4 regions of the Clostridioides sp. ZZV15-6383 genome follow, and region 2 is predicted to be linked to each of the others. Evidence: riboswitches for the same ligand, from Rfam matches in the RefSeq annotation. Region 2 holds a riboswitch; each other region holds the start of a gene.
What was found. A riboswitch is a leader RNA that binds a small molecule or an ion and turns the genes downstream of it on or off. The one in region 2 is predicted to bind cyclic di-GMP.

Region 1 (8,171 bases), on a different contig from region 2:
ATCTAAATACTAAACATATTGATAATCTTAGATTTAAATGATGGGAACATATCATCATTAAGAAAACCTGCTATGAACTTTAACAATAATCCTGCTACAACAATAAGTATTATCCCTACTAGAATATTTTGAAGAGTAAATTCAATAGCACCTTTAGAATTACATAAGATTTTTTTCTGTTTAGCTATTGTTTTTTTTAATTTACATTGTACTCTTAAAATAAATAAATTAATTAATTTGGTAATTTTTTGATTAATCTTTAACATAAAATTACTAGATTGAGTTATCATTTTAGTACCTAATAACAAATTTTTCATTATTTCTCCTCCTTTTTAATCTTATCTATATAAAAAAAAGTACCCCTAGAAAGTACTTTTTGTAATCAAATTAAAAATAGTCCCCAGGGGACATATTTATTTTTTCTTTTTGAACCACCTCTAATTTTTTTATACATTATGTAATCTATTGTACTTCCCAGTCCTTGAACTATGAAAAGAAATATTCCACTTATTAAAGTAAGTTTAAAAATGTTCGATAAAATTAAAATTTCTTTTGTATAATTTATATAATGAAATTCTAAGTAATTATTCATTAGTTCCATTATCCAAACAATTAAAAACAACATAATACTCAGTCCTATTAAAATAAGTCCTGATGATCCTATGTCAATTTTCCTAGTTTTACTTCTTGCTATATTGTTATTCACAAAAAACCTCCTAAATATTTTTCTTATTGCTTAAAACTAATTCTTTCTTTTACTAATAATCCTCTTCACTCATACAAGTATCTAAATTTGATTCAGAAATCACATTAATAACTAAAAGAAAAATTATCATTAATAAAGACAATGGTACAACAACAAGCATTATTTTCAACTCCTTTCAATTTATTTTCATAATCTTTAAAACAGCTAAAAAAGAAGCCCCAAGGGACTCCTTTTTTAGAAAATTTATCAACTAAAAAATTACCTCAATTTATAAACTTCAAATTTTAAAAATACTATTTTAATTCATATACTGTTTTATCCTTATATCTTAATTTCTCAAATTTAAATATAGCATTTTTTTTTGAATACATTCTTAAAGATGAATTTAAAATTTGATACTTTTTATTTAATCCTGTATATTTTATAACTTTATTTTTTTCATTTACAAATATTATATAATTCCTATCATCATCTATTTCTTTATAAGAAGATGAAAATAAAATATCATCTACAATATCATATTTGTTTACTTTATCATTACAAATATAAACTTTTTTGAAATTAAAATCTGGATTATATCTTGAGTTTTTATCAAAGTAATGCATACTAGATAAAGTTATCACACTTACGATAATCATTCTCCAGCCCCTACTTATTTTTACTTTACTTTTATGTTTGATACCAAAGTCGCCAAAACACACTAAAACTATAGCTAAAATCCATATTAAAAATATTGCAAAATTTGTATTACTCATATATAAATAAAAATAAAATAGATCGTATAATTAAAAAGATATTGTTCTCTCCTAACTAAAGTTTAATTAATTTATTAGATATGAAAATTCTTATTTTCTGTAAAAAAGAGGGGGAAGGAGACAACTATCCGTCTCCTAAAATATTTTATTTGAAACTGAACCTGTATATAAAATCTATTTAATAAATTCCATATACAGGTTCAGTTTTATGGAATTACTTATACATAGCCTCTTTAAATTTTAATACAATAAATATATTTATCCCTCCAAGTGTTCCTAAGAAAATAAGTTTAAAAAAAGATTTCATTATTATATCAATAAACATCTTTGCATAAATAAACAACTCCTCTAATCATAATATTACCCTCACATTCTAAGTCCCCTGGAGACTTTTTTAATTAGATACTAAAAATATCAATATATTTTTTTTTTATATTTTTTAGGTATGTCATATGGTTTTAAACCCCTTTTATCATTAAACTTTAAATTACCATTTCTATCATTTTCATAACTTTGTCTATTATATTTAAGAAAGGAACTATCACTTATATGAGTCTTATTATGCCTGTCTAATAATTTCAATGTATCTTTTCTTATTATTCGATTTTCTTTATGTATATTTTTTAAATCTACACAATTTCTATAGATGCATAAATTAACTGTATTTGCTTCTTTATTTAAAATGTCTGCTATTTCTTTTGCTTTATATCCTTTTGTATATAATCTTTTTACTGTTTCTATATCTACTACCTTTTCATTATTCTTTTTATGTATATTTTTTAAATCCACACAATTTCTATAGATGTATAATTTAACTGTATTTGCTTCTTTATTTAAAATATCTGCTATTTCCCTCGCATTATACCCTTCTGAATATAGTTCTTTTACCTTATCTACAGCAGAATCACTATTCTTTTTATGTATATCTTTCAAATGAGCAAAATTTCTACTTATGCATTTTCTTACACTTTCAAAGTTTACTTTTAATAAAATTGAAATTTCTTTTGCATTATGTCCTTTTAAATATAGATGTCTTATTTTTTCTTTATCTAATTCTCTCAACTTACTCCTCCTTAAAAAAGTACATAAATATAGAGTTATTTAATTTTTATTACATTTGTTACATTTTGGGACATTTTTAGTTTGTTAACATATTTTTTGCCAATTCAATTACAAACTAAAAAAAAGATACCTTAGAGCATCTTTTATATTAAGTTACAAAAAGACAATCTCTTTTCGGCAACTGGCTGACTTAGCTAATTAGCCTTAGTCCCTATAGTTTTGCGTCACTAAATTTCTCTAGCTTTGCCCTTATATTCAGTTTTTATGCTTCCATAAATTCTCTACTCGCATTAAAGATATCATAAATAGAAACACCGTATATTTTAGATAGTTTTATAGCTTTATCTAAACTTATTTTTGTAGACCTCTCAATTCCTGTAATTCCAGATGTTGTCATGTTTAGAAATATAGCAACATCAGTTTTTGTAAGACCACTTTTTTCTCTTAATACAGATAATTTATTTTTTTTCAATTAAAAATCACCTTCTTTGTTTTTTTATTTAAAATAAATAATATATTTTAAAAATTAACACAATAATTTTTATTGTGTCACAAATTAAGCTATAAATTATTTACATCTACATTAGTTTTCTCTTTTTCATCAGATTTTTTATTATTAGTAGATGAATTTTGTAATGAATGAAACCAATATGCTAATTTTTCTATATTATCCAAATCATTTACATCTTTTACTTCATATAAATGACTTTTTATTCTTGCTATTAAATTCTCTTTATCTTTCATAAAACCACCTCTTTGCGTGTGTATATATACAATTATATAGCCATATTGGTGTATATGTACACATTATACCATTGCTTATTATTTTTTTCAATAGATAAATGTAATAATATACACCTTTAATAAAATAGTTGTGTAGCCTAACACATAATTCAATGGTATAATAATCTAAAGAGGTGATTTTATGTGCGAAATAGATAAAGATACAAAAACAAGATTTGTTGAAATAAGAAGAGAAAAAAATCTAACTCAAGAGCAACTCGGAGAAATATTAGGTGTCACTAGAAATGTAGTTGCAAATATTGAAAACGGTCGTATGGTGGCTAGTAAATTATATGTTAACCACTTTTGTTCTAAATTTAATATAAATAAGGACTGGCTTCTTTATGGAGTTGGTAATAAAGATAGAGATTATTTAAGTGAATCAGAAGAAAAATTATTGCTACAAATATTACCAGATATTTTTTCAGATATAGCTCTTGATAACAAATCTAAAATGAGAAATATTATTGAGTTATTACCAGAGTTAGATGATGAGTATTTAGAAATAATAGAAAAACTTATTAAAGGTATCATAAAAAAATAACCCTGTTAATGGGCTATTTTTTTTTCTATTCGTTTTAAATATTGATAAGTAAATTCAAGAACTCTTTCATTACGAATAATTTTTATAATATGAATCATTTCTTTTTTCATTTTTTCTTCAAGTTCTTTTTCTATCATACCATTTCCCCCTAAGAATAATCTTTTACCCTATAATTAATCTTTTAACTTATTTACATTTTAGCACAAAAAATTACTTCAAAAATATTGGTACGACCTATATTTCAGTGTTTTTTTTACATATTACCTTATATATTTTATAAAATATAAATTATTCTACATACGTACAATATATTTTCATTTTAAATCTATAGAATTATGATATTTTTAATATTTTCCAGTATTTTCTAAATATATATTATTAAAAAAATTATTTATTTTTCTATTTTTCGACATATAATGTAAGAGGGGGTGATTAATTGTTGAACAAAACATTAATGTATATTTAAATAAATATGTATGTATACAAATTTAAATATGTTTTTTCAGTATAATAATATGAAAAATGTGTTAAAATCTAATCGTAAATCAAAAAAACTAACTCAAAATCAGCTGAGTAAATTGGCTAATATAAGCCAAAGTTATATTTCTGACCTAGAGAAGGAATATTTTGTACATAGCCCAACAGTAAAACAAATTATATCACTCTCAAAAGCCCTTTCCATTGAACCATGTGAATTAGCAGAATATTTTATTAAAAAAGAAATTGAATCAAAATAAGATAGGAGGTATATTATGGAGAAATATTTTTTAGATGAACTTAATAAGTTAAATAATCCAACTATTAGTGAGATTATAGAAGTATCAGAAAAACTATCATTAAGTCCATTTATTATTGTATCTTATTTCATTGAAAAAGAAGAGGAAAGTAGCAGCTCTATTTAAAAGTTTTTTCTAAACTGTATATATAAAATAAGTATTTATTAATACTTTTGAGATAATTTTTCTATAGTAAGAATATTTTATAAAAAAAGATAAAGAATAGTACTTTTGATGGTTACAAAGGTACTATTTTTTAATAAATATAAGTAATATTGTTATATACATGAAATTACATACATGAAATTACTACAGTAATTACGTACAGTAATTAGCAAATGATTGTAATAGAAGAAGAGTAGTAATTACAATATCTTTAAGAAATATAAATTTAAAATATTTAAAAACTGTATATAAATAGTTTTTGTTTATTTATAATTTATTTTATTTTTAATATAAATAAACTTTGCTTATTTATAATTTATTTATATATTTGGATAATAAAATTTTTATTATTAATAAAAAATTTTCTATTGTGTATAATTTTAATATAAAAAAACATCAAAAATAGAACTAATAGAAGAGTTTTCATTCTAAGTAGTTCTATTTTTGATAAGTGAAGATTTGAATATAAACACTAATAGGAGTAGCCAAAATTAAATTTTTTGAACTACTCCCTATTATTATAGATTTTTATACTACTAATATCATATTACTATTTTTAAGCTTCCATTTTTATTTATGTTTTTAACAATTATAGTTCTTATAAATGCACCTGGATTTTTTATTTCACTATAATTTATATCATTTTCATCAATTGTATATTCATTAAAAACATAGTTTAGAGTTTTTAACACTATATTAATACTATACTGTATAGATAAACCAACTAAATCATTTATAATAAGTTCTTTCTCTAATTCAAGTTGTCTATTTAAATCTTCTTTATATAATTTATGTTTATCTAAATTAACTTGTTCCAGCACTTTGCTATAATTAGCACTTAAAGAGCAACCAGTATTGCTAAAGAATTTCTCTATCTTTTCTTTAATAAAATTAATATATCTATTTCTAACCTTTTCTTTTGTTTCATAACGACTTGTATCTATTCTATTGTTACTTATATTAAATAAAGTCTTAGAACCTTTCAAAAAGGCTTCTAAACGCTTACTTGATTTTCGTAAATAGCTTGGAAGAACAGATATAAGATTTTCTTTATTAAATTTAACTTTTTTACCTTTGCTTGTATTAGCATCAGCCCAAAGTAATTTTTTTATTTCTAATTTTAACTCATTAACATTATCAAATTTAAGTAAATGTTTTAATGTATCTAAAGACATAGTTATATAACCTTGTCCACCATCAGATTTTTTTAAATGATTTTTATACTCACCATCTATAACTATATCAAATTTACCCCTTTTAACTTTTGTAGAGTAAACTAGTCCAGCTTCAATCAAAATAGAATGATTATATCTTGCTGTTACAACAGAAACATTACATATATCAGCTATATTTTTAAAAGAAACAGATTTTCTAACGAAATTCTTATTACAAGGTATAAAATGATAAGCTATAAATTGTTTAATAGCTGACTTACTTAAAGAGATAGTTTTATTTTCATTTGTTACAATCTCCATTGTACCAATTGTATTAGTTTCTTTTTCAATTACATAAGAAAATTCTGTAAAAGTTTTTATTTTAGGACAATTTGAACAGAAGTCATCTAATCTATCTTCATGTAAAGAATAGTTTTTTCTGATATTACATGAATTACAAACAGAATGATCTGTTTTTTCTATTTTTCTTGTAGACGTTTTAAAGATACCCAGCATATCTTTAAGCTTTGACTTTGACATTCGGGTAATAGGTTTTAAATTATGTATTACTGTAAACTGGCTATCCATATTGAGACACCTCCTTTATATGTGTAAAACATATAAAAAAGCCTTAATATTATTATATATCAAGGCTTTGAGACATCATATTTACAGTAACTTCCATAAGATTTAATCTAAAATAAGCATCAAAAGTATTGCAAGTAATCATAAAATATGATATTATAATCATAAATTATGAAGTAAATGAGGTCTACATGGGCACATGATAATTAATATTTGCGTTCTACTTTAAAGTATTAATTGTCAGATTGGTAAGTGAATTGGCGTTCCTTATCAATCCTGTGAGTTGTAGGCTTTTTTTATTTGTTTTATTATATTATATTTTATATTTTAATTTTTTGCAATTATTTTTATATTAATATTTAATATTATCAGTTTTTGTAACTATGTTATTTAATCATTCCGAGTAGAGAAACCACTCAATTCCTTTGAATCTATTTTTTTTAAAATAGACTTAATTTCTTCTTTATCTTGATTGTTTAAATGTTTAAAACGACTTGCAAAAGCAAAAACTAGCTCTTTTTCATCTTTATTTAAATCTGTAGTATTTATTTTAACTTGGGTTGCAGAATGAAGTATAGATTTTTTTAATCGACCTCTTTCATCTTCATTTAAATTATATTCTTTTATTAGTATGTCTAGCCATTTTTTAGGAATGCTTCTTTTTCCTGTTTCAACAGCTGATAAGTGGGATAATGTCACATTCAATTTTTCTGACATATCTTTAAGTTTTTCATCATTATCAGTCCTTATTTTTCTTAACATTTCTCCAAATGGTGTTATATCAAGTTTCATATACATCATCCTCCTTAACATACCTATATGTTACCATTATTACAATGTAAATTCAACAATAATTGATTATTTTTTTTTAGAAATATTAGACTTTAACTTTTAATACTTTTATTGGCCAACAATAGTTATCTATAAAAGTATTAAAAATACTAGTTTTTATAAGTAAGAGAGTAGTCAATTATGATATAATAAGTAAAAGAAAATTACTTTTTATACAAATTCTAATAATTTACTCATTAAAAAAATCACTTCTTTACAGCTGATAAAGAGTGATTTTTTTAATGAATATTGTAGGACCAGATGAATTTATATTTAATGTATTGAAATAACTTAATTTTTATATGCAAAAACGTAACTTTTTTAATTTTTTTAAATAATATTTCTATATTTAATACTTAAATCGTTCTGATCTAAAAGAAATAATTATTTAAAATGAAAAATAATTTCGTTTTTGCAAAGTACTATTTACTTTATAAGTTTATTTTTTAGGTAATATTTTTAATAATTTATTCCTACTAGGTATATTTAAGTTTTAAATATTTGATAAATAAATATTTAAAACTTACAAAAAAAAGAAAATGGACTATATCGAAAACACGACTAGCCCAAACACAAAATATTTCTATGGTGATAAACAATCTGACCAGGACATTTTAACCATAGACTTTTACATTAACGAGTACAATGACAACGACACAATACTAAATAACATATTAGATATTGGTTATATCAATATACAACGAAAAAATTCTTCTATTTATAAATTATATAATAAATTTGTTCAAAATGCTAGATATTTTCAGTAGAGTAGAGTCCAGAAATTATTGATTATTCTTTTTGAACTTAACT
Region 2 (8,171 bases):
CATCTACTATTTTTAAACTATTCTAGTACCTAATCATATTAAATATGCAATGTTAGTACTAGTATTTTTTGGTTTTTTAGAGTTCCACCTACTATTTATCTCTAATAATATTACCTTTTACTTTATTACTCACAACTATAACCTTCTTATTACTAACATCAATAGCATTTCTTGTAACTTTTCTAACTTTACTATTACTATCAGTAAGACTTATTGTCTTTAACTCATCATAATTCTTAGCTCCTACAGTTACATACATTGTATCACTTACAAATCTTTGACCTACTGGAGTATCTCCTTGAAGGTCATTATATCTATATAATTCAGCCTTAACCTTATCACTTAAAGAATCAAAGCCTTCTTTTGGCATATAGTAAACCCATGTACCTTTACTTATTTCACCTAATCCACCTTTTTCTGGCACTTCTGCAAATAAGAGTGCTTCTCCAGATATAGTTTTATTATTTTTATCTATAAGTAATGGTAAATTAAACGCTGGATTTCCACTGTATTCTCCTGTAATTACTATTGAACCAGCTGGAATCTTAGCTGTTTCATTTTCACTTGTATTAGGGTCATCACTTTGATATACATAATCTTCTGCTAGTTTTCCAATTCCATTAGTACGAGTTTGGTCTACACTATTTACTGTTCCAATCTCTATATTGTCACCTGGAGGACCAATTATATCCAACTCTGCAACTTCTATATTAGACTTATTGTTTGATATTAGTTTTACATATCTAGCTTGGTATGTCCAAAGTTTACCATCTTTATTAAATGTAACTCTAGCTTCATTATCTTGGTCTTTTCCTCCACCAACTAAATCTTGTCCATATTCAAAAGTTCCTTGGCTAACATCTTCCCAATTCTTTTTATCATTACTTACTTGTATCTTATAATTAGTTAAAGGGCTGTATGTTGTACTAGTGTCCTTTCTAAAGTTAAATAATCCTTTTAATGATAATTTTCTAGCTTCAGTTTTTGGCTTTGTATATTTTAACCCTACTATAGGCAATGTTTCCTTCATATCTACTATTATATATGGATTTTCTTCTACATTTATATCTGGGTCTTTTTGTGGGTCTTTATTCCACTCAGCTTTACTTATTCTCTTTCCTTTATATGTAGTACTTGCATCATTATCCTTGATGTTATCAATCTCTGGATTTTGTAATGGTCCATGTGAGTCATTTTCAGTTCTAACATCACCATCAGAAACAGTGTTTGTTATAAATGACCATGCTGATTTGTTTATTTTTCCTTCATCTGATAATTTTACAGTACCAACTTCAAACTCATCTGTTGGATTTAGATGATAATCATATGCAACTACTTTATATGTAAATGCTCTATTATTAAGAGGAGATATATTGTCAGTAAATTTAGCTTGGCTATTTCCTTTTGCATCTACAAATCCCACTGTTCTATATTTTACTTGAGTTCCATTTTCACCATCTAAGTAGTTTCCATCACTTCTTATTATCTCATATCCCAATATCTTATCTTTGTCTTTATCAACATCTAGGTCTATAGATATTTTATTAGATTTAACTAGAGAACCACTTTGTGCCCCATCAGCAAAACCAGCACTTACTTTTGTATCCTCTGCCATGCTTGCTATATTTTCATTTAAAATCTTTCTTCTAGCTTCATCATTTATATATTGTATCTTTCTAGTCTCTTTTGCGTACTTTTTACTATCCATTATACTGTTTAGCTCTTGTGTAATTTCTACTCCCCATGCCTTAAAGTAATCTCTTAAATCTTTTTCAACAACACTTGATGCCATTGCAACTAACATTTGGTCTTTTGGTAAATTATTGATTGGGTCACCACTTGAAAGTGCCCTGTATTTTCTTGAAATTTTAGCGTAGAATGTATCATTGCTTAAATCAGCATCCGAGTTATTCTTTAGCATTGAACCAGTAAAATCATCGTCATAAACTAAATGTAATTGCCACAACATTCCAAGTCTCTCAAATACATTACTTGGTATACCTAAACTGTTTGAAGTTACATGTTCATATATCTTATCCATTGTTGAACCTTCAAGTCTTGAGTGTGTCTTATCATCAAATGTTTGAGCAAGTAAAGCAAGTACATTGTTACTAGTTTCGCTATATGTCATCTTACCAATGTCTGTAACATGTCCTATCTCATGACCTATTCCCCATCCAAATAAACTTCCTCCTGTAGCTTTTCCACTAGCATCTATTTGGAAAGGTACTCCATTCATAAGTCCTGGAACTGAACCATACTCTACTCCTACATGTAAACCAGAAGCATACATAAATGCTCCAATAAACATTCTTTGATATTTTATATTCATACGAGATTTAGGAGCCATATCATTTTTAGTTATGTCAAATTCATTGTCATCTACAGTTCCATTACCATCTAAGTCTTGTGTCTTAAATACTCCTCTTTCAGAATATATTAAGTCCATTATTTGTTCCCATGCAAGCATACTATTGTACAATCTATCTACTTGTGTATTTAAATCAGAATTTCCTTTTGATATTCCTTGATATACAGCTGTTGCAGGAACATTTAATGTAACTTTATCACTTTCAATATCTGTAGTGTTTAATACACCAGTTGCTTCTGAATATCCATATGAATTGCCAATATTCGTTCCTGGATAATATGGTTCTCCATTTATATCATTCTTATATTTAGTTAATTCTTCTATATAGGCTCTTATCTTTTTCTTAGATTCAGAAACTCCTTCAGGACTCTTATCATTTATCATTCCATTTAAGTTAAGATGTGGTATCTTAGTAGCTCCTGCTACACGTACCTTTATATCTCCACCACTTGGAGTATCATAAGGGTATCTTATGTACAAGCTTCCTCCACACTCTACATCTAAACTATGAAGCTTACTTAACTGAATTACATTTTTACCAGTGTTAAGATTTATTTCTCCACTCTTATATGCACCAGACTCTCCATAGTATTGTGTATATATCAGCTTAGGAGTTCTACCACTTTTACTTCCAACATATACTGTGATTTCATCTCCAGCTCTAGCAGCTACACCCAATGCTTGCCAATCATTTCCCATACCTAGATTATTAGACTTAACAGTATAGTTCCCACTCTTATCTTTGTATCTTCCTGAAACATTTATATCTTGATTTACAGTTGTTACATCAGCAAGTGTAGCTCTATCGTTATACAAGTCTTGTGCTAGCTTTAATTCTCTATCAATAACTGTCTTATATGGATGATATTCCCCACTCACTTTATCAGGAGTACTAATTCTATCTTTTAATTCCGTTATTTTTTCTTGAGTTACATCTTCTTTTAATTCAACTTGTAAGTCATCTACAAATAAATTTCTTACATCTTTTTCTATACTGTCATACTCATAGAATTTAAGTTCTGATATATTCGCTTTATATGAATAAGAAGAACAAACACTTACTTGTACTTTAGTAGCATTTATTGGTTCCTTTAATCTGACCATTACATATATATTATTATTTACAGGGTCTGTCTTTGTTTCAAAAGGTACATCACCTAAATTATGTACTTGCCCATTTTCGTCCCAGTATTGTATTTCAAAATCATTAATTGTCTTATCAGAAACATCAAAGCGAGGTGTAGCCATAAAAGTATCCATAGTATAAGCTTTATCAAAAGTTATTATTGGCCCTCTATTCGTTCCCTCGGCTGCATTATATGTTGGGAATGTCCAGTGTGTTGTAAAGTCTCCATCTACTATATTGAATCTATCAAATGGATTTTTATCATTATATTCACTTTTGTCATATCCATCTGGATAAGCAACATCTACAATGTGATTTGTTGGTATTCCAAAGCCTGCATCTAACTTAGTAGTATTAATTAGTCTATAGTTAGGTGTTGTTGGAGCATCCATACTTTCAGTTGTACCTATATATGTTTTAGACATTCCACTAGTTCCCAAGTGGTTAGTAGCTGTCATTTTAACTTCATATGTTGTATTATCCTTAAGACCTTCTATCTTTGAACTTGTCCCACGAATAAGCTTATCATTGTATTTTATCCAGGATCCATTAGAGCCTTTTTCTTTATAGTACAAATCAAAGTCTTTAGCTTGTTTATGATTTTTCCAACTTACATCAAGAGATTTAAATTTACCTTTGACATTTATACCTTCTGGTGGTTCTGGTTTTGTATCTGGAACAACTTGAAATTCTATTATACTATCAGGACTAAATTGTATAGGCTTATAGTTTGAGTCTACATTTTCTGGAACTCCATCCAAGTTTTCTGCTGTTGCATCTTTATATCCACTACTCCAATCTCCATTTAAAGACTGTATGCTAACTCTATATAATCCATATGCTTGTATATCTCTAACATCTATAGTATTTTTACTAGTTTGTAATTTTTTAGTTGATAATACCTTTCCGCTACTGTCAATCGTATCTAATATAAGCTCATATGCTGATACATTTACTTCATTATTCCAATAAAAAGATACCTTTTCATTTCCAACAGCAGTACTAGTTGATATTTTATTGATTTTAGGTATATTCATATCTGGCTTTGGTATTTCTTTATAAACATTATTTAAAAACTCAACCTTAGATATTTCTGCAAGATTTCTATCATTTGCTGTTGTAGCTGTTATTTTTATTGTTATCTTTTTTACTGCTACTTGTTTACCAAGATTTATTACTATATCGCTATCTTGAACTTCTGCATATGTTTCTACTGCTGACCTACCGTATGTAGATATTGTAGAACTATCATCTTTGCTGATATTGTCTTCTTGTTTTGATGTATCTTTGTCTGAATCAGACTTATCTGTTGATGAATTTTCTTTATCATTATTTTCTTTATCATTATTTTCTTTATCGTTATTTTCTTTATCAGTTGTATTTGAAGTTGAATCTTCTTTATCATTTTTTTCTTCTTGATTACTGTCTAAGTTATTATTATCAGACTGCTCTATATTTTCATCTTTATTATTTGTTTCTTCTTGTTCATTGTTTACTTCCTCTTGCTTCTGTTCCTCTTTTAAAGTTTCCACATATTCTTTATTTTCATAAGGAACCTGCTGAACATTACCATCTTTATCTGTAACTTCAACTATTCCTTTTGCTGGAGCATTCCCTTCAGGTGCTTTTATATTTATGACTTCCATATCAAGTGCTTCTGATAAAGCTATATCCATTACTGCTGGTTTTTCTTCTGATATCTTATCACCTGCATTTACTGGAGATATTTTAACTCCACTATTCTCTTCACTGAATAAATCCTCTACAGTACCCTGAATATTTGTATAACTGTTTTTTTCTAATGTTATTTTACTTGTATCTACTATAGGATTAGTAGATACTATACTCTCTAGGCTTTTTGCGTCTTCACTTTGCCCTAAATTTTTCTGAACATAATCTAGGTCAGCAATATCTACCTTTCCATCTCTATTTAAATCATATTCACTTTTATTTGAATTTATATTTTTTAATACATTCTCATAATCACTCTTATCCACTTTTCCATCATTATTTACATCACCCATCAAGAATAGTTCATAGTTTAAAGGTTGATTTTTATCATCTACACTTGCTCTATTGCTTAATAAAACTCTTTGTGAATAACTTGATATATCAATGTCTTTAATTTCCTTACTATTAAAGCCACCTCCAGATACCTCTACATTGTATTTTCCAACAGGTAAATTATTAAATACAATATTATAATATGATATATTTTCATCTTTATTTTTTATTTCACTTCTACTTGCAGATAGTTTCTTTATAGTATATTCTATATTATCTGTCCCAACATTTACTGTTCCTGAATCTTTTTCTCCAAGCTTTATTATTCCACTATTGTTACGATTATCTTCTAATCGTAACTGCATATTAGTCATACTTTCTGACTCATTATTTTTTATTGGAAGTGAAAAATTTAAATCTACTTCAAGACTCCCCCTTAACTTTTCTGTAACTGATTTTTCAACTGCTCTTATCTTACCCTCTAATATAGGTTCTGCAAAAACGTTTAGTGGTGCACTACACATCGATACTGCTAGTACACAAGATATTGCCTTTTTCATGAAACAACAATCCTCCCTTAATAAATATCTAACTTTTCATGAATTTAAATACTATAAGTTTCAGACAATAAAAAAGACACTCAAAGAGAATCTTAATTATAAAATAAAAAGACTTTACTCTTTTTAGCAACTGGCTGATATGGCTTTAAAAGCTTTAATCCCTATAGTTTTGCGTCATTAGATTTCCCTAATTTTGCCATTTAATTTTCACTACTTTCTTACCCATTTTATATTATATTTAAACTTTTTAATACAATTTTTTCAAATTAAATTATAAAAAAATAACATTTATATTAATCTATTAATATAAATGTTATTTTTCATTATAATTTAATTATTTATATAATTTTCTCACAAGCATAACTTTTTGTATATTTTCCTTATTCTTTATATCTTCCATAAAACTCATGTGTCGCATATAGATTCTTATCCCCTGTTATAGCTATACCAAATCCCATTATTTCATACCCTTTATGTAACATATTAGTACCTTCTTCTGGATTTGTCTTCCACTCATTAAAAATAAAGTTTCCTATATCATCTGCATCTCTATTTGTATACACAGGTTTATCTGGAATTTTATATTTAATTATATTTTCACCTTGAACTGCAATATATCCAGGCTTAATCTCACTCCAATCCAAGTACTTCAAAAAAGTAGAATATGAATTTTTCCCATTTATTGTATGAGATAAAGTCTTCTTATTTGCCATCAAATTAGACCAGTCATTCGCTAGCCCTTCTAATCTACTTGCTACAGATAAAGCTCTCACTCCATTTTCTTTTCTATATTGCTTTGTAAGAGCATATACTTTACCCTTTATTCTCTCTTTAAATTCTCTATCATTTGGATTGTAATATAACCCTTGTTGATTTGGTGAAGCTTGATTTATACATTGTTTGATAACATTCTGATTTATGCCTCCTAGTACAGTCAATTTGTCTGCACCACTTAAAATGCTCTTATTACTACCCTTTTCAACTAAGACTAAAGGAGCATTTTTTGCTATTGTAGAGGCTGCCAATGCGTCTGTTAATTGCAATCCTTTACTTAGATAAAATTCTTTACTATTTTTATAAAATTCTTGTATAACCCTCTTATTGGTATCAAATCTATCTGTTCCACCCAATCTAATAGAGTTTGTGCTCTTAACTAATTCGTCACTGATTATTTCACTAGAACCAAGTGCATAACTCTTTAATCCTGTTATGTCAAATCCTACACTATTTCCATCTGTAAGTATTATAGGCACTCCATCTCTAGCAGCTACTGGTGATGCACTTATAGCATCTGCTTCTCCTGTAAATCCATTGGCTATAATTACTTTATCTATTGGCTTAATTTCTTTGATTTTTTCAGCTATTTTTATGCTTGTATCAAATCTATTTTCACCAAATATTCTTTGTACAACCTTCTTTTTGGATAGTAACTGATTCTCAACATTTTTACTTATTGTTGATTCTGAACCTATTATATATACAGTATTTGCTTTATTTAATCTTTCCATAGTTGTATTTGGAATCTGATTTTGTTTTGTCATTAAAATAGGTGCATTTAAAGCTCCAGCTAAACCACTTGCACTTAAGCCATCTGCTAAGCTATTATCTGAATTTATTAGTATTGCTGTATTATAGTTTTGCTTGTCTGCTATTTTTGCTGCTGTTTCATACCTGTCATTACCTTTTATTTGGTCAACTGATGTCAACGCATTTACTATAGGAGTATTTAGCATTACTAAAGATAGTGTAAGTCCTATAGCTAATATCTTTTTACTATTCTTCATATTATTCTCTACCCCCAATATATTTTTCACATTTTTTATTAGTATTTTTGTTCGTTTTGAATCAAAAGTTACAGTTTTGTTACCATATTTTATATATGATACCATAGTTATCCATACAACTCAAACAATATACTTAAAGTTTTTATTCTCCATAAATTCAAAACATTATAACTTATTTATTTAATTAAGCAATAAATTCAAAATAATATATGTTAATAAGGTATTTAATCATTATAAGCAGTATCATTTATAATAATTTTTTTATAATATGAATTCCATAATATTATAATCAAAAAATAAAATAAGATATCTCAATCTAATTCTAA
Region 3 (8,171 bases), on a different contig from region 2:
AGATCTTTGGATTTGTGATTTAATGAAAGAGCTTTCTTTAGAAAATAAATATTATTCATCTATAGCTCATTCAAATGGTGATTTCATTGATAAAATTAAAGTTATAATAAAAAAAGAAGATATTATAAAAAAAATGAAAGGTCCCATAGTTGCAGTTGGTGATGGTAGTAATGATATAAAAATGATAGAGAATGCTGATATTGGAATTGGATTTGGAGGGGTAAGACCTATAGCTCCTGGAATATTGAAAGTATGTGATTATGCATTTTATGAGGAGGAACGTTTATGCCAACTACTAAAACAATTGTTATAAACTGTGCAGGTAGAGGAAGCAGACTAGGATTAAATTTAAATAAGTCATTAATAGATATAGATGGAAAACCACTAATAATAAGGCAACTAGAATGCCTTGATGATTATGATGACATACGTATTGTAGTAGGCTTTCAAGCAGAAAAATTAATTGAAGTTGTATGCTCTTATCGTAAAGATATAATGTTTGTATTCAATCATGATTACTTAAATACTAAGACTGCTGCAAGCTTATCTTTAGGCAAAAAATATTCTAGAAATACTATTATATCGCTAGATGGTGATATACTTTTTTTCAAAGAAGATTTCGATAATTTTGTTAACACAGATGGAGAAATTATTGGTGTATGTCAACCCTATACTAAAGACCCTGTCTATGTTAAAACAGACTTTATTAATGGTGGAGAGTTTGCTACAGAGTTCTCAAGGACAAATGGAGATTATGAGTGGACAGGTCTGTTCAAAATATATTCTAAAAATTTAAGCTCTGGTACAAATCATGTATATAAAATGATTTCACCTAACTTACCACTTAAAATAGCACATGTTGAATTAAGGGAAATTGATACACCTGAAGAATATAATGAAGCTTTAAAATGGTATAGGAACAAAAAATAAAGGAGATTTTATATGGATAATTCAACGAGAATTTATGAAAAACATGTAGATATAAAAAAAGATACTGTTCAAGAATTTTGGAATAGACGAGCTAAAAAGCATACTCCAGATAATCCCTATATTTCAGTGAAATGTAATGATCAAAATCCTGATTATGCTAACACTTTAGATAAATATGAAAAAGAAATAATAATTCCTAAACTAAATATAACTAGAAATTCAAATATATTGGATATAGGTTGTGGGGTAGGTAGGTTAGCTGATTATATAGTTCCTATATGTAACTATTACCTTGGGACAGATTTTGCTGAAGACTTAATAGCTATTGCTAAAAAAAGATTTCCTGATAATGACTGTGATTTTCAAGTATGTGATTTTACCAATACTCCATATGATACAAAAGTTAAATCTAAAATGCCATTTGATACGATTCTATTGGCAGGTGTCACAATGTATATAAATGACGATGAACTAAAAATAGCATTGAAAAACTTATTAGGAATATTAGATAAAAAAGCATCTATCTATCTATCTATCCCTATTGGAATAAATAAGAGATTAACTTTAAAAGAATTTTACTCGAAAGAATTAAATTCAGAATATAATGTTATATATAGAACTATAGAAGAATATGAAGAAATTTTAAAACCATTACTAGATGAAGGATTTGAAATTGTTGAAAGCAAAAGCTTCTTAACAGATATAAGTCAATACTCTGATACAGAAAGGCATTATTTTATACTAAAGCGATAGTTTTAATATAAATAAAATTAAAATTAAGGTGAATCTGATGAACTATAACAAAAAAAATGAAGTTTTAAATCTTATACAAATACTTATAGAGGGTATTGAGTATATAAAAAATAATAATTTAAGTGAATCAATAGTTAATTCATCTCTTGAAGCTATTAATTATATGAAAAAATATATAAATAACTCTGGAAGAAGCAACAAAAACTTGTTGAATTTAATTGATGAAACTTATGTAAAAATTTTAAGACTTTCCATGTATAAAAATATAAGACTTATTGAAGATTGTGAACTTATCATAAGTAATTTAAACTATTTATCAAATATAATAGAAAATAGTCTAGATAAAAAAACTAAAATTGTATTTATGCCTTATAATGCTAAAATGTGGAATAGCTTAGAAAGTATCTGGAAATCTGCGGTTTTGGATGAGAAGTGTGACTGCTATGTAGTTCCCATACCTTATTACAAGTTAATTGATACGCCTAATGGTATAACTCAAATATATGCATATGAAGGTAATGATTTTCCTGAAGATGTTCCAATAATACATTATGATGATTTTGATTTATCTAAGGAAAAGCCTGATATAATATATGTTCATAATCAATATGATGACTGTAACAATGCGACTATGGTAGATAGTAATTATTTTTCTTATAACTTGAAACGATATACTAATATGCTTGTATATGTTGCTTATGGAATATCTGGAACTTATCCTGTTAGTTTTTACTTAAATTTTTATGGATTGATAGCATCTAGAAATTTTGATAAGGTTATTGTGCAATCTCCTGCATTTGAAATTATAGCAGAATGTAGTGGTATAAATAAAAATAAAATATTAACAATTGGGTCTCCGAAATTTGATTCTTTAATTTACAATTTAAAACAGAATAATATAAATAAAGAATATGAATCTAAATTAAAGGGTAAAATCATTTTATTATGGACAACTAATCTAATGAAAATACCTAATGGTAAAGATGGTGTTATTGATGAGATTGAAAATGTGTTTGATATTATTGAAAATAGCCAAGAGTATGGTCTTATATATAGACCACATCCCTTAGAACTTGAGTATGTAAAATCTAAAGTTCCAGAATGTTTTAATAGATACAAAGTTTTGTTAGATTCAATATCTACAAAAAATAATATTATTTTAGATGACTCTGTATCTTACTATGAATCATTCAACTTATCTCATGCTTTAATAACAGATAGGTCTTCTGTATTAATAGAATATATTCAAACAAAGAAACCTATATTAATTTATGATATAAATATGGAACATGAATATTATGATTCAAGAATCTTTGATATATTTTCAAATTATGTAGTGGGAGAAGATGGAATGGATTTAATAAAATTTATGAACTTAGTAAAAAACAATAATGACTATAAGCTAAATCAAAGATTAAATTCTTTAAATAGTGTACTATCAAATACAGACGGCAGTTGTGGTGAAAAAATACATACTAATATACTAGAATATGTTTTAAATAATCATATTTAATTAAAATCAATTCATAAGTAGGTAAATTTAGGTTTGGAAAATAGTTAAAAACCTATCAATTTCGATAAATATAAAATGATAAAAGGGCAAATTAATTAAAGTTTGACCCTTTATTGTTTTATTCTGTTAGCTTATATGACATTTTAAATTGTATTCATATATAACAAGTCTAAAATAAAATTTATCAAAAGTAGTGAAAAAATACAAGTTTTTTAACAACGAAAGAGGGAATAGAAAGAAAAATTTAAAAGAAATATGAATGCTTAAATGTTAAATTGGAAAATAATGTTAGAATAGATTATTTTAATAAGATTGGCATAAAAGGTGAACTTAGAATAAATTTATTTTATATTGTAAATTTTTGTATATTTTTAATATATATATACATTATATAAGTTAAATGTTATAAATATAAGTATATTAAAAATAATATTGATATTAGAAATTAAATTAAAAAATTATATAGAAAAAATATTTAAAAAAATATTTAAAAAATTTGTTATTTATTGTATACTTAAGTTAAAACTAAATAGGCAAATCTGGAGAAATCTAGTGACGCAAAGCTATAGGGACTAAGGTTTGTATATACAAGCTATGTCAGCCAGTTGCCAAAAAGAGTCCTAAGTATATTGTATACGTAGGAGGAGTCTGGAATGACTGCCTTTTTGGCAGTCATTTTGTTATGGGAAAGTTATTTTATTGCAGTAGAAAGTACATATAATAACATATTTTACCAATTATAACTTGAAATAAAGATAAATTATCTTAAAAAGTTACTATTTTACAAAAAAAGGCAACTTTCTGAAGAAATATTTAAATACATATTAAAATTTTTTTATATTTTCAATGAGATTCACTGGAAAGATATTAGTTTTCTTACTAAATGTATATATTACCGTATTAATCTAGTGGAAATGGATTTAATTTAGATAAATAAAGAAGTTATTTTTTGTAATATAGCAACTTCATTTTTTATTAATAAATAAAATAGATAAAATATATTTTGAGGAGGAGTGAGTGTGAATACATATGACATTATAAAAATGGGATTAGATGCAACTAACCTAAGAAGCCAGACAATAGCAAATAATGTAGCAAATATAAATACTGAAGGTTATAAAAGACACTATGTAACTTTTGAAGAAACATTAAATGATACCATGCCCAAAATAGAAGAAAAAACAGATAATTCTAAAGGATTAAGAGTAGATGGTAATAATGTAGACATAGAAGAGGAAAAAGTAAATCAAGCAATGGCAACATTACAATATAATGCTTTGATAAGTTTTGCAAATGGAAAAATAGCAATGACTAAATCAATAATAAGTGGGAGGTAATTAGAAGATGAGTGTGTTCAGTGGAATGAGAATTTCTGCTAGTGGATTAACAGCAGAAAGTTTGAAAATGGATATCATATCATCCAATGTAGCTAATATAAATGCTACAAGAGGTCCAAATGGAGAAGCATATAGGAGAAAAGTCGTTTCATTTGAAGAAAATTATGATAATAAATTAGGTATGCTAGGAGTTAAAGTCACATCTGTTGAAGATGATAAATCACCTCTTAAAGAAGTATATGACCCATCTCATCCAGATGCAAAGCCAAATGGATATGTAGAATATCCAAATGTAAATATATTGGTTGAAATGACAGATTTAATAACAGCTTCACGAGCATATGATTCTAACATAGATACATTGAATGCTCAGAAATCTATGATATCGAAAGCTTTGGAAATCGGAAAGTAGGGATAAATTATGCCAATTACACAAATTAACAATTTAATGCAAGGTGCAAAGTTAGATAACTTGATTGGAGAAACAAAACCGTTAAATCTTAATAATGAAGAAGAAAAGAAGAACTTTGAAGATGTAATAATAGATACTATAGATAAAGTTAATTTTCAACAAGTAACAGCAGACAATATGAAAGAAAAATTTATAAAAGGCGAAGATGTTTCTATGCATGAAGTTATGTTAATAGGTCAAGAAGCACAGCTATCTATGCAATATTTAATAGAAGTTAGAAATAAGATTCATGATGCATATCAAGAAATGAATAAAGTACAAATTTAGCCTTTTGAACAGGAGTAATAATCAATGATAGCCAGTTTTAAAAATAAGATTAAGGAGCAAGTTGCTAAATCTAGGACAAAGATAAGTTCTCTAAAAAAGGGAACTAAGATAGCATTAGGTATAGGAATTATTGCTATATGTTTAGCGCTAGTATTTACAGCAATATCTGCAAGTAAAAATAAGTATGCAGTCTTATTTTCAGAACTAGATGTTCAAGATGCTGCAGATATATCAGCAGAGTTAGAATCTAGAAAGATAGATACTAAGGTAAAGGGAAGTACAATCTATGTACCTAGAACAGAAGTTGATAAGTTAAGACTGGAGTTAGCACCAAGTCTTACAGGTGGTTCTAAAGGATTTGCACTAATGGATGATAGTTCATCAATAGGGCTTACTGATGAAGAGTTTCAAATTAAGAAACAAAGAATGATGCAAGGTGAAATAGAAAAAACAATCAAGAGTTTTCCACAAGTGGAAGATACTAGAGTACATATAACATTTGGAGAGTCATCAGTATTTGAGAAGGAGGCTGTTCCAGGAAGTGCAGCAGTTTATTTGATGTTAAAGCCAGGAACAACTTTAGAGAAAAATCAAATAAAATCGGTTATGGCGCTTATATCAGGAAGTGTTACAAATATACCAGAGAAAAATGTTCAGGTCATTGATAACAAAATGAATTTATTATCTGAAGGTATTTTAGATGATGAAGAAGTTGATGCAAATAATCAACCAATAAATAGTGGTATTAGTGTTGATAAAAATAAGGCGTCTGAACAAGCATTAAATAAACAGCTGGAAAAATCTATTTTAGAAATGCTAGAGCCAATATTTGGCACAGGAAAAGTAAAAGTCACAGTAAATGCTGATTTAAGTTTTGATACAGCTGAAAAAACTGAAATAAAAATTGACCCTGATAAAGTTGCTATAAAGGAAACTAGGTCGAAAAATTCATCTAAATCTGCTACAAATAATGTTCAAGGTGTAGATGCTAACATGAATAACCAAGGAAATAACAATGGTACTAATACAGAAGATAGTTTAGATGAGAGTTTTGAGTATGAAACAGGTAAGATTGAAACTCATACTATAGTTGCACCTGGAGAACTTAACAGATTGACAGCTTCTGTTGCGATAGATGGAAAAATAGCTAAAGGTGTTCAAGCTGACGTAGAAGATATTGTTAATAATGCTATAGGTATGGATGAAGCGAGGGGAGATACTCTTAGCGTTGTTTCAATGGTATTTGACCCAGAAGGGAAGGCAGAAGCTAAACAAGAGCTGGAAGAGATTAAGAAAGAAGGATTTAAAAAGAACATAATAAAAGCAGTTATTGGAGTAGTGGCAGTGATAGCAGTTGGTGCTATTGGATACTTAATATATAAGAAGAGAAGTGAACAAGAAGATATGGATTATGAAGATGAAGAGCATAGTTCAAAATCTGATTCTATTGATAGGAAAGATAATCCTCTATTAGGAGATGACCCAGAACTGACATTAGAGGAAGCTGTTAAAATGTATGCAGAAGAAAAACCAGACCAAGTAACAGAGATAATAAAGACTTGGTTAAATGAGTAAGGGGGATAGAACGTGTCCACGGAAATTACAAATGTTAATGCGTTTGACTTGAGTGATATAAATGAAAGTGATAAGGATGAGAAGGTAGAAGGTGAGGGTTTAAAAAAAGCTGCTGTACTATTAATGACATTAGGTCCAACTGTGTCTAGTGATATAATAAAAAGTCTACCTGATAAACAAGTTCAAAAAATAGGTTTGGAAATTGCAAATATTTCTTCAATAGCTTCAAAAGAAAGAAGAGAAATTTTAAAAGAGTTTGTAGAAATAAATAGAGCAAAAGATTATGTTATAGAAGGTGGGCTTGAATATGCAAGAGAGTTGTTAAGTAATGCTTTGGGAAATTCTAAAGCAAATAAATTACTTGAAGGTGTATCAATAAATACAAGTACAAAGCCTTTTAAACATATTATAAAACTAGATGTAAAGAAAATATTAGAAATACTTAGAAATGAAAGTGCACAAACTATAGCCGTTTTACTTGCACATATGGAGCCAGAAAATGGAGCAGAAGTTTTATCATATTTAGATTTTGATTTACAAAATGAAGTAGCTATGAGAATAAGTTCAATGGGTTCAATATCTCCAGAAGTAATAAAAGTAATTGAAAGTTCATTAGAAGATAAATTACATTCAATAAGTGGTGATGATTTTAAAGATTATGGAGGAGTATCTACTTTAGTCCAAATATTGATTAACTCTGATAGAAAAACAGAAAAGAATATTTTGGGAACTATTGAAGAACAAGACCCAGCTTTAGCAGCTCAAATTAAATCTCACATATTTGTCTTTGAAGACATTGTTAAGCTGGATGATATAAGTATACAAAAAGTGTTAAAAGAAGTAACTATGAAGGATTTAGTGTATGCCTTAAAAGGTGTGGATGATGAGATTTCAAATGCTATATATAGAAATCAATCCTCTAGGGCAGCAGATGCACTTAAAGAAGAAATGGAAATGGTTGGTGTCATAAAGGTTACACAGGTTGAGGCTGCTCAACAAAAGATAGTAAATAGTGTAAGAAAACTTGAAAGAGAAGGTGCTATAGCTATTGTAAGGAATTTTGGTGATGACTTTGTTGAGTAATAAGATTATTAAAAATAAAAAAGCATCATATAAAGGAGTGCTAGATTTAACCATAATAGATAAAGCTAGAGTGGGAGAATCAAACATAAATAAAGAAAAAGATTGTAGATTTAGGGACGAGGTAATAAAAGAAACTATAGAATCTGCTGAGATAAAAAAGAATGAGATATTAGAAGAAGCAAGAACAAATGCACAAAATATAGAAAAACAAGCATATGAAAAAGGGTATAGTCAAGGTCAA
Region 4 (8,171 bases), on a different contig from region 2:
TTGTTAGTTCAACTTTGCTTGGAGTATTTTTATCTATATCATCCAATAAATTTTCCCATTTTACCTTTTTTCCAATTAACATATCATATACCTTTATTTCTTCGCTTTTGCTTTGTATCATTTTTTCTATATTCCCAATCTGATAATATGCAGATTCAATATTTCTTATTTCACCATTAACATTTTCAAGTTCTTTATTAACTAAGCTATTTGAGAAAATTAAACATAAATAAGGAATAGCAAGTACTAAAATAACTATTGGCGCGATTTTCAATATATTTTTCATCTGTTTAGCTTTCATCTGTTTTCTAAGTATATCTATTGGTAAAAAGTTTATATTTTCAAAATCCCTTTTACCTTTAGGCTCTATCATACTTCCTAAAAGCTCTACAATTGAATTTATATCATCTTCATCTATATCTCCAGTTATCATATCAGATATATCCATTATCTCAGTAAGACCTTGAGAAATATAATTTGAAAATGCAGAACTAAAAGCTTCATAAATTAATTTATTGGAATATCTTTTTCCTAATATTAATATAGTATCTGTAACCTTACCAAAGTTTCTTGACGAATAGTAATTCATAAGACCTTTTGATTCTTCTACTACATTTAATAATTGCATATCCATGTCTTTAGCAGTTATCTTTATAGGTATATTATCACTGATAAATAAAGTATCTTTCTTGTATATATTTATAATTGTACTATTGTCACTTATATTGGTTACCATTATATCGTTATAATCTAAATTTTTAAGAATTCTTAAATAAGCTGTTGATAATGTATCTATCCTATCTAATATCAAATCAAATTCATGCATTATCTCTACAATTGCATTTACTTCTTCCTTTTGTATAGCTCCAATAATAAGATTTAAACTTGCCTCATCACCATCTGAATTATCATATGTTTCACTAGATACTTCATATGAAAACACATATTCATCTGATTCCAAAGCCATCATCTCATCCATCTCTAGCTTCATAAATCCATCTAAATCCTTTTTCTCCATCTTAGGAAGTTTTTGGGGTTTTAGAATTACATCTCTTGTATTTAAACAAAAAACTACATGTCTTGATTTTAATTTCACATTTTCTAATGCGTACCTCAATAGAGCATACTTTTCCTTAGAAAAATCTTGCACAATATCCTCTATTGAAAACACATTAAGATTTTTTACATAAAACTTATCTTTATCATGTTTATATCTGCCCTCAACTATGGAAATAGAATCGCCATAATATGATACATAAACCTTGTTCATTTGTCCTTTCCCTCCTACATAGCATCATATATACTAAGCATTGGCATAAATATTGATACAACCAGTACCGCAACTATAATACCAACTGCAATTATTAAAACAGGCTCTATCATTGATGCCATCCTATTTAAATAAATCTCGGATTCATACTCATAGAATTCGGCTATCTGTCTACTTATATTCTCTAATTCCCCTGTCTGCTCACCTATAGCTATCATCTGTACCAATACAGAATCAAAATATGTATATCTCTGTAAATTTTCTGCTAAGCCCTCACCTCTTGTTATTCCATCTTTAGCTGATGCTAAAATCTTTTCTGCCATAGTATTATTTACACTATCTATAATGTAATCAAGTCCCTGAATTAATGGGTACCCTGTTGATACAAATAGATACAAGGCTCTTGAAAATCGTGTAGCTACCATGCAGTTTATTCCTTTTCCTAAAACAGGTATCTTATTTATGACTCTATCTTTATGTGCTCTCCCAACTGGTGTTTTTAGATACTTCTTAAATTGGTAAATAGATAGTATAATAGCTAAAAGTACTATTATCCAAAACTTTTTCATAAACATACCAAACCACATAACAATTCTCGTTATAAGTGGAAGATTTGCACCTACTGTTGTAATTGAATTAATCATCTTAGGCACCATAAACGCTGTAAATATAAAAATCATTATAAATGAAGAAATCAAAACTATTAATGGGTATGTCGCTGCATTTCTAAGCTTTTGCTTAATTCTATGTTCACTTGAATAAAATGAAGCCATACTTTTTAGTACTTCATCTAATTTACCTGTAGCCTCACCTGTAGCTACCATAGCACCAAGTAACTTTGGAAACTTTGATTTTGGTGAAAGCATTGAATCTGCAATAGTAGAACCTACCTTTATTTCTGCCACTACACGATTAATTTCTTCTCTCAATGTAACATTGGTTGACCTTCTAGCTAATGTTTCTAATCCTGAAATACTATTTATACCAGAAGATACTATAATCGCAAATTGTCTACAAAAGTGGCTTATCTGGTCAGCTCCTAAGTCCTTTTTTCTCTTTCTACTAAATACACTTATGTTTTTACTCTTACTTTCTTTAATTTCAAGAACTCTAAGATTTCTTTTTCTAAGAAGACTTCTAGCTTCGTTAAAATCATTGGCTTCAATCACATCAGTTTGCTTTTTTCCATCCTCTTTTATTACTGTATACTTAAAACTTTTCATAATATCATCCTTTAATCAGTCATCAAAATTATTCTAATCATTTCTTCTACTGTTGTCTTTCCATTTAAAACCTTTTTAACTATATCCTCTTTTAAACTAACCATACCTTGTTTTCTAGCCATCTTTAAAATTTCTCTTTGATTTGCAGATGAATCTATTAACTCTTTTATTTCTGGAGTAATTTCAAGCATTTCAAATATACCTAGACGTCCCTTATATCCAGTATTATTGCATCTTTCACAACCTTCCCCTTTATAAATAGTTACTGATTCATTTACATCAATGCCAAGAGCCTTTTTTTCTCCAGTATCTGCTTCATATGAAGCCTTACAATGCTCACATATTTTTCGTGTAAGTCTTTGAGATATTACCCCTAAAACAGATGAAGTTATCAAAAAACTTTCCACATCCATATCTAAAAGACGTGAAATTGCTCCAACTGCTGTATTTGCATGCAATGTACTTAAAACTAAATGTCCTGTAAGAGAAGCTCTAATTGCTATTTCTGCTGTTTCAGTATCTCTTATCTCTCCAACCATTATTATATCTGGGTCTTGACGCATAAAAGCTCTAAGTCCACTAGCGAAGGTAAGTCCTGCCTTTTCATTTATTTGAGATTGATTTACACCAGGTAATTCATACTCTATAGGGTCTTCTATTGTTAATAGGTTTCTATTCTCTGTATTTAATTGATTTAACATTGAATACAATGTAGTGGTCTTTCCACTTCCAGTAGGGCCAACAACCAATATAAGCCCATAAGGAGTGTTTATCAATTCGTCATACATCTTAGAGCCATGTTCGTCTATTCCTAGTACTTCTTTACTAACCATAAAATTACTCTTATCAAGAACCCTCATGGCTATCTTTTCATCCCTATTGGTTGGCATTGTAGAAACCCTAAAGTCTATAGGCTTATTATCTACTTTCAAATAGATTCTACCATCTTGTGGGATTCTTTTTTCAGATATATTTATATCTGACATTATTTTGATACGGCTTATTACTGCCTTATATGGTGCTGAGTTCATCCTCATATATTCCCTTAACATCCCATCTATTCTAAATCTAACACGCATATAATTTTCGCTTTGTTCTATATGTATATCACTTGCTTCCATTCTAACAGCATTTTCTAATATGTTATTTACTAATCTTACTATTGGAGCAGCATTTACATCTTCTTCAAGTATTACAGTTTCTCTTACTCCACCAGTTCTATTTTTGTTGTACTCAGTCATTGCTTTATTTATTTCTGAATGTGCATAAGCATGAGCTATTGCTTTGTTTATATCGTCTGCATTTGATATAAATATCTCTACGTCTTTACCTGACATACGTCTTACATCTTGAACTGCTTCTCTGTCTTGTGGGTCTGACATGGCTAGACATATTTTATTTCCATCAATTTTGAATGGAAATACAGTATATCTTTTGCATATATTTTCTGGAACCATTTTAGTAGCTAAGGTGTCTATTTCTGTTCCTTCTAAAAATATACTTTCTATATCTAAAAGTTCTTTTAATACACTTATTAATAAGTTACCATCTATAAGTCCTTCTTGTACTAGAATTTCTCCTAGTCTTTTCCCGCTGTTTTTTTGTTCTGATAATGCCCATTTAAGCTGGTCTTCTGTTATGTATCCTTTTTCGACTAGTTTATCTCCTATTCTAACTTTTTTAGCCACAGATTTCACTCCTTTACTATCTCAATTATATCATCATTTATGATTGGAGATTAAAGAAAATAGTATAAAAAAACAGGAAGATTTTCTTCCTGTTTTTTTAAGATGCTTTTTATTGAATCCATAATATTTTTTATAAAAATATAGACTTAATTATTTTTTGAATCCATCACAGTATTATCTATAAGAACTATATATAGAGCTTTGTTATCTACTTTTGTAGCACTTGTTAATGGACTTCCAAGATTATCAGCTGAAATACTTGTATATATTTTTTTATCGCCTATATCACTCAATAATTTTGCTGATTGTGCTTCTGTTAATGTAACTCCATCATCATTTGTACCTATCTGTAATACTAATTTATTACTAACTTTAATCAATTCATATTTTCCACCTATATCTGCTTTATCAGGAAGAGATTCCATATAATCATTTAAGCTAGTTAAACCAGTTTTATCTCCTGTTGTAACTGGTATCTTATTAGTATCTGAATAATAAGATAATGCTGCACTCTTAACTGAGCTATAATCAGACTCAACACTTGCTACCTTAGCCTTATTTATATTACTAAATAAAGCTGGAACTGCTACTACTGCTAATATACCTATAATTGCAATTACTACCAATAATTCCACTAAAGTGAAACCTTTTTTATTCTTTCTTAACTTCATTTTTATTCCCCCTCAATTTTTAATTAATATTTATTTATAATATATCTGGTTAAAAATCTAAGTAAAATTATTTACACGTACTAACCAGATTTATTTCTAGCATATAACCATTTTTAAACAAAAAAACTATGAAAATAGAAGTATCTATAAATAAATACAATTTCATAGCCGGTTGCACCACTAACTCAATATGCTCCAAGGTGCCCACATCACAGAACATACATCAACGTTTCTATTTTATTAAATTCAGAATAATATATAACTCATAATAGATATACATATCCACATATATTATATAATAGTTACCACATTTTAGCAACACATGTTATATTATTTATATATACCAAAAATTTACATATTGAAACATGATTTCTAAAAATAACTATACTCCACAAAAAGAAACATCTCCCTACAATCATCATATATCGTAAGGAGATATTTATAAATTATCATTTAGTTTTATCATTATCATTTCCATCCTTTGCTAGTATTTATTTGAAAGCTAAAAGCTATTACAATATAGTATTTTATAAAATCATCAAATACTAAAAAAGAGTTGCTTAAAAGGTTTTTATCCTTTTAAACAACTCCTATAAATCTAATAAATTAGAATAATTTGCTTACTGATTCGTTAGAGAATATCATTCTTATAGCATCACCAAATAAAGGAGCTACAGTTTTTATCTTTATCTTATCTATTCTTTTCTCTTCAGGAAGTTGTATAGTATCAAGAACTATTAACTCACTTATCTCTGAATTAGCAATTCTTTCAATAGCTGGTCCTGATAATACACCATGAGTACAACAAGCATAAACATCCTTTGCTCCAAACTCTTTTAGTGCATTTGCAGCATTAACTATTGTTCCTGCTGTGTCTATCATATCGTCTAATAGTATAACATTTTTACCTTTAACATCACCTATTAAATTCATAACTTCACATACATTAGCTTTTGGTCTTCTCTTATCTATTATAGCTATTGGAACTTCTCCATTTAAAGTATTAGCAAATTTTCTTGATCTAGTAACACTTCCTAAGTCAGGAGATACTACTACTAAATCTTCTATTTTCTTTTCATTGAAATAATTTGCTAATATCGTTCCACCTAGTAAGTGGTCTAATGGTATATCAAAGTATCCTTGTATTTGAGCTGCATGTAAATCCATTGTTAATACTCTATCTGCTCCAGCAGCAGTTATTAAATTTGCAACTAATTTAGCAGTGATTGGATCTCTTGCCTTAGCCTTTCTGTCCTGTCTTGCGTATCCATAATAAGGAATAACTGCTGTTATTCTTCCTGCTGATGCTCTCTTTAACGCATCAATTAAGATTAATAACTCCATTAAGTTATCATTCACTGGACTATTAGTAGATTGCACTACAAACACATCACAGCCTCTTACTGTTTCATTCATGTTTACACATATTTCACCATCACTAAATGTACCTACTTCACAATCTAACACTGATACACCTATATAGTCAGCTATTTTCTGTGCTAACTCTTTCGATGAATTACCTGCAATAATTTTAATCTCGCTTCCGCTAGTATTCATTTATGTAACCCTCCTGAAAATTTTAAAATACTAATGAATATAATTTATAATAATTTCGAGCTAAATTTTTTAGCCAAAATAATAAACTATATAACTACTTACTTTGGTCATCTTTTTGATTCTTCTTTTCTACCCAGCCCTCTTTAATAACTTGCCTTTCTCTAGCTATTGCCAAAGCTCCATCTGGAACATCATGTGTTATTGTTGAACCTGTTGCTATATATCCTTTTTCTTCCACAACTACTGGAGCAACTAAATTAGAATTTGAACCTATAAATGCATTATCTTTTACTATTGATTTAAATTTATTTTTACCATCATAGTTTACAAAGACTACTCCACATCCAATATTTACATTTTTACCAACATGTGCATCCCCTATATAAGAAAGGTGAGATGCTTTTGAACCATCTTCTATAATAGCATTTTTTACTTCTACAAAATCACCTATTTTCACATTGTTTCCTAAGTTACTCTTTGGTCTTAGATATGCATATGGACCAACAGTAGTATTTTCTCCAACTTTACTATCAATTACAGTTGAATTTTTTACTTCTGTACCATCACCTATTTCTGAATTTGTTATAAATGAATTCATTCCAATTATACAGTCTGAACCTATCTTTGTTTTTCCTTGTAACATAACACCTGGATATATTATAGTATCATTACCTATCACAACGTCAGATTCTATATAGGTAGAGTTAGTGTCTATTATAGTCACTCCATTTACCATGTGAGATTCATTTATTCTTCTTCTCATAATCTCTTCAGCCTTTGATAATTCTACTCTTGAGTTAACACCCATAAGTTCTTCAATAGTTGAACCTGCAAATGCACCCACTTTTAATCCTTTATCTCTCATTATTTTAGCAGTATCAGTTAAATAATATTCGCCTTGTGCATTGTTATTATTTAGCAAATCTAAAGCTTCTCTAAGACTTTTTCCATTGAAACAATAAATTCCAGAGTTTATCTCACTTATCATTTTTTCTTCTGAATTTGCATCTTTTTGTTCTACTATTTTAAGGAGGTCGCCCTTCTTATCTCTTATTATTCTACCATAACCTGTTGGATTTCCAACTCTTGTTGTAAGAACTGTGGCATGATATTTATTTTCTATATGATATTCAAATAGTTTCTTTAGTGTCTCTTCCTTTATAAGTGGAGTATCTCCACAAAGTACAACAATTGTATCTTCATCATTAATATATTCTTTAGCCATCTTTACAGCATGTCCTGTTCCAAGTTGTTCTGTTTGCATGGCTATTATAGTTTCTTCTGCAAGTTTTTCTTTTACTACATCAGCTTCATGTCCCAAAATCACAACAGTATCTCTTACACCTGATTTTTTTGAAACATCTATAATATGGTTGACCATTTCTTTTCCGCATACTTTATGTATAACTTTTGGGTATTTAGACTTCATTCTTGTTCCTTTGCCAGCAGCAAGGATTATAGCTTTAAAGTTCATTGATACACTCCATTCAATCAAATTTAATTTTATTCGTATTATTCTCTCAATCAATATACATTATAATACATTTATTTAACAATTTGTATACAACATATACGTTATCACTAATAATATAGCACTTTTTTACTAAAAAGTACATATTTTAATAGAAATTCTACATTTAAAAAGAGCCTAAATGTTCGGGCTCTCTCCATTATATATATTTATTGTTATTCAGCAGCTACTTCCCATTGAACTAATGCTTCATGATATGCTTGTAAAACTGCATCTTCTAAAACTTGTCTC

Region 1: linked by a shared signal. The riboswitch ahead of KGF42_RS08590 (hypothetical protein) and the one ahead of KGF42_RS11540 (M60 family metallopeptidase) in region 2 are both predicted to bind cyclic di-GMP.
Region 3: linked by a shared signal. The riboswitch ahead of flgB (flagellar basal body rod protein FlgB) and the one ahead of KGF42_RS11540 (M60 family metallopeptidase) in region 2 are both predicted to bind cyclic di-GMP.
Region 4: linked by a shared signal. The riboswitch ahead of KGF42_RS10030 (prepilin-type N-terminal cleavage/methylation domain-containing protein) and the one ahead of KGF42_RS11540 (M60 family metallopeptidase) in region 2 are both predicted to bind cyclic di-GMP.

Annotation. Positions count from the first base shown of each region.
Region 1 covers NZ_JAGWCV010000017.1:58,312-66,482, forward strand. Annotated here, with positions in the region: gene KGF42_RS08575 (hypothetical protein) at 3-317, opposite strand; gene KGF42_RS08580 (hypothetical protein) at 383-706, opposite strand; gene KGF42_RS08585 (hypothetical protein) at 1,000-1,344, opposite strand; gene KGF42_RS08590 (hypothetical protein) at 1,876-2,523, opposite strand; cyclic di-GMP riboswitch class I at 2,697-2,781, opposite strand; gene KGF42_RS08595 (helix-turn-helix transcriptional regulator) at 2,786-2,995, opposite strand; gene KGF42_RS08600 (hypothetical protein) at 3,085-3,267, opposite strand; gene KGF42_RS08605 (helix-turn-helix domain-containing protein) at 3,449-3,850, shown strand; gene KGF42_RS19830 (hypothetical protein) at 3,856-3,987, opposite strand; gene KGF42_RS08610 (helix-turn-helix domain-containing protein) at 4,345-4,587, shown strand; gene KGF42_RS08615 (hypothetical protein) at 4,603-4,752, shown strand; gene KGF42_RS08620 (hypothetical protein) at 5,334-6,533, opposite strand; gene KGF42_RS08625 (helix-turn-helix domain-containing protein) at 6,921-7,322, opposite strand.
Region 2 covers NZ_JAGWCV010000028.1:19,769-27,939, reverse strand. Annotated here, with positions in the region: gene KGF42_RS11540 (M60 family metallopeptidase) at 92-6,061, opposite strand; cyclic di-GMP riboswitch class I at 6,184-6,269, opposite strand; gene KGF42_RS11535 (cell wall-binding protein Cwp9) at 6,442-7,845, opposite strand.
Region 3 covers NZ_JAGWCV010000039.1:25,478-33,648, reverse strand. Annotated here, with positions in the region: gene KGF42_RS13720 (HAD-IB family phosphatase) at 1-313, shown strand, start outside; gene KGF42_RS13715 (NTP transferase domain-containing protein) at 286-930, shown strand; gene KGF42_RS13710 (class I SAM-dependent methyltransferase) at 943-1,683, shown strand; gene KGF42_RS13705 (CDP-glycerol glycerophosphotransferase family protein) at 1,721-3,196, shown strand; cyclic di-GMP riboswitch class I at 3,719-3,809, shown strand; gene flgB (flagellar basal body rod protein FlgB) at 4,216-4,533, shown strand; gene flgC (flagellar basal body rod protein FlgC) at 4,541-4,945, shown strand; gene fliE (flagellar hook-basal body complex protein FliE) at 4,955-5,272, shown strand; gene fliF (flagellar basal-body MS-ring/collar protein FliF) at 5,297-6,847, shown strand; gene fliG (flagellar motor switch protein FliG) at 6,860-7,930, shown strand; gene KGF42_RS13675 (FliH/SctL family protein) at 7,914-8,171, shown strand, end outside.
Region 4 covers NZ_JAGWCV010000023.1:2,948-11,118, reverse strand. Annotated here, with positions in the region: gene KGF42_RS10045 (PilN domain-containing protein) at 1-1,270, opposite strand, end outside; gene KGF42_RS10040 (type II secretion system F family protein) at 1,285-2,493, opposite strand; gene KGF42_RS10035 (ATPase, T2SS/T4P/T4SS family) at 2,505-4,181, opposite strand; gene KGF42_RS10030 (prepilin-type N-terminal cleavage/methylation domain-containing protein) at 4,328-4,852, opposite strand; cyclic di-GMP riboswitch class II at 5,010-5,095, opposite strand; gene KGF42_RS10025 (ribose-phosphate diphosphokinase) at 5,459-6,409, opposite strand; gene glmU (bifunctional UDP-N-acetylglucosamine diphosphorylase/glucosamine-1-phosphate N-acetyltransferase GlmU) at 6,504-7,883, opposite strand; gene spoVG (septation regulator SpoVG) at 8,096-8,171, opposite strand, start outside.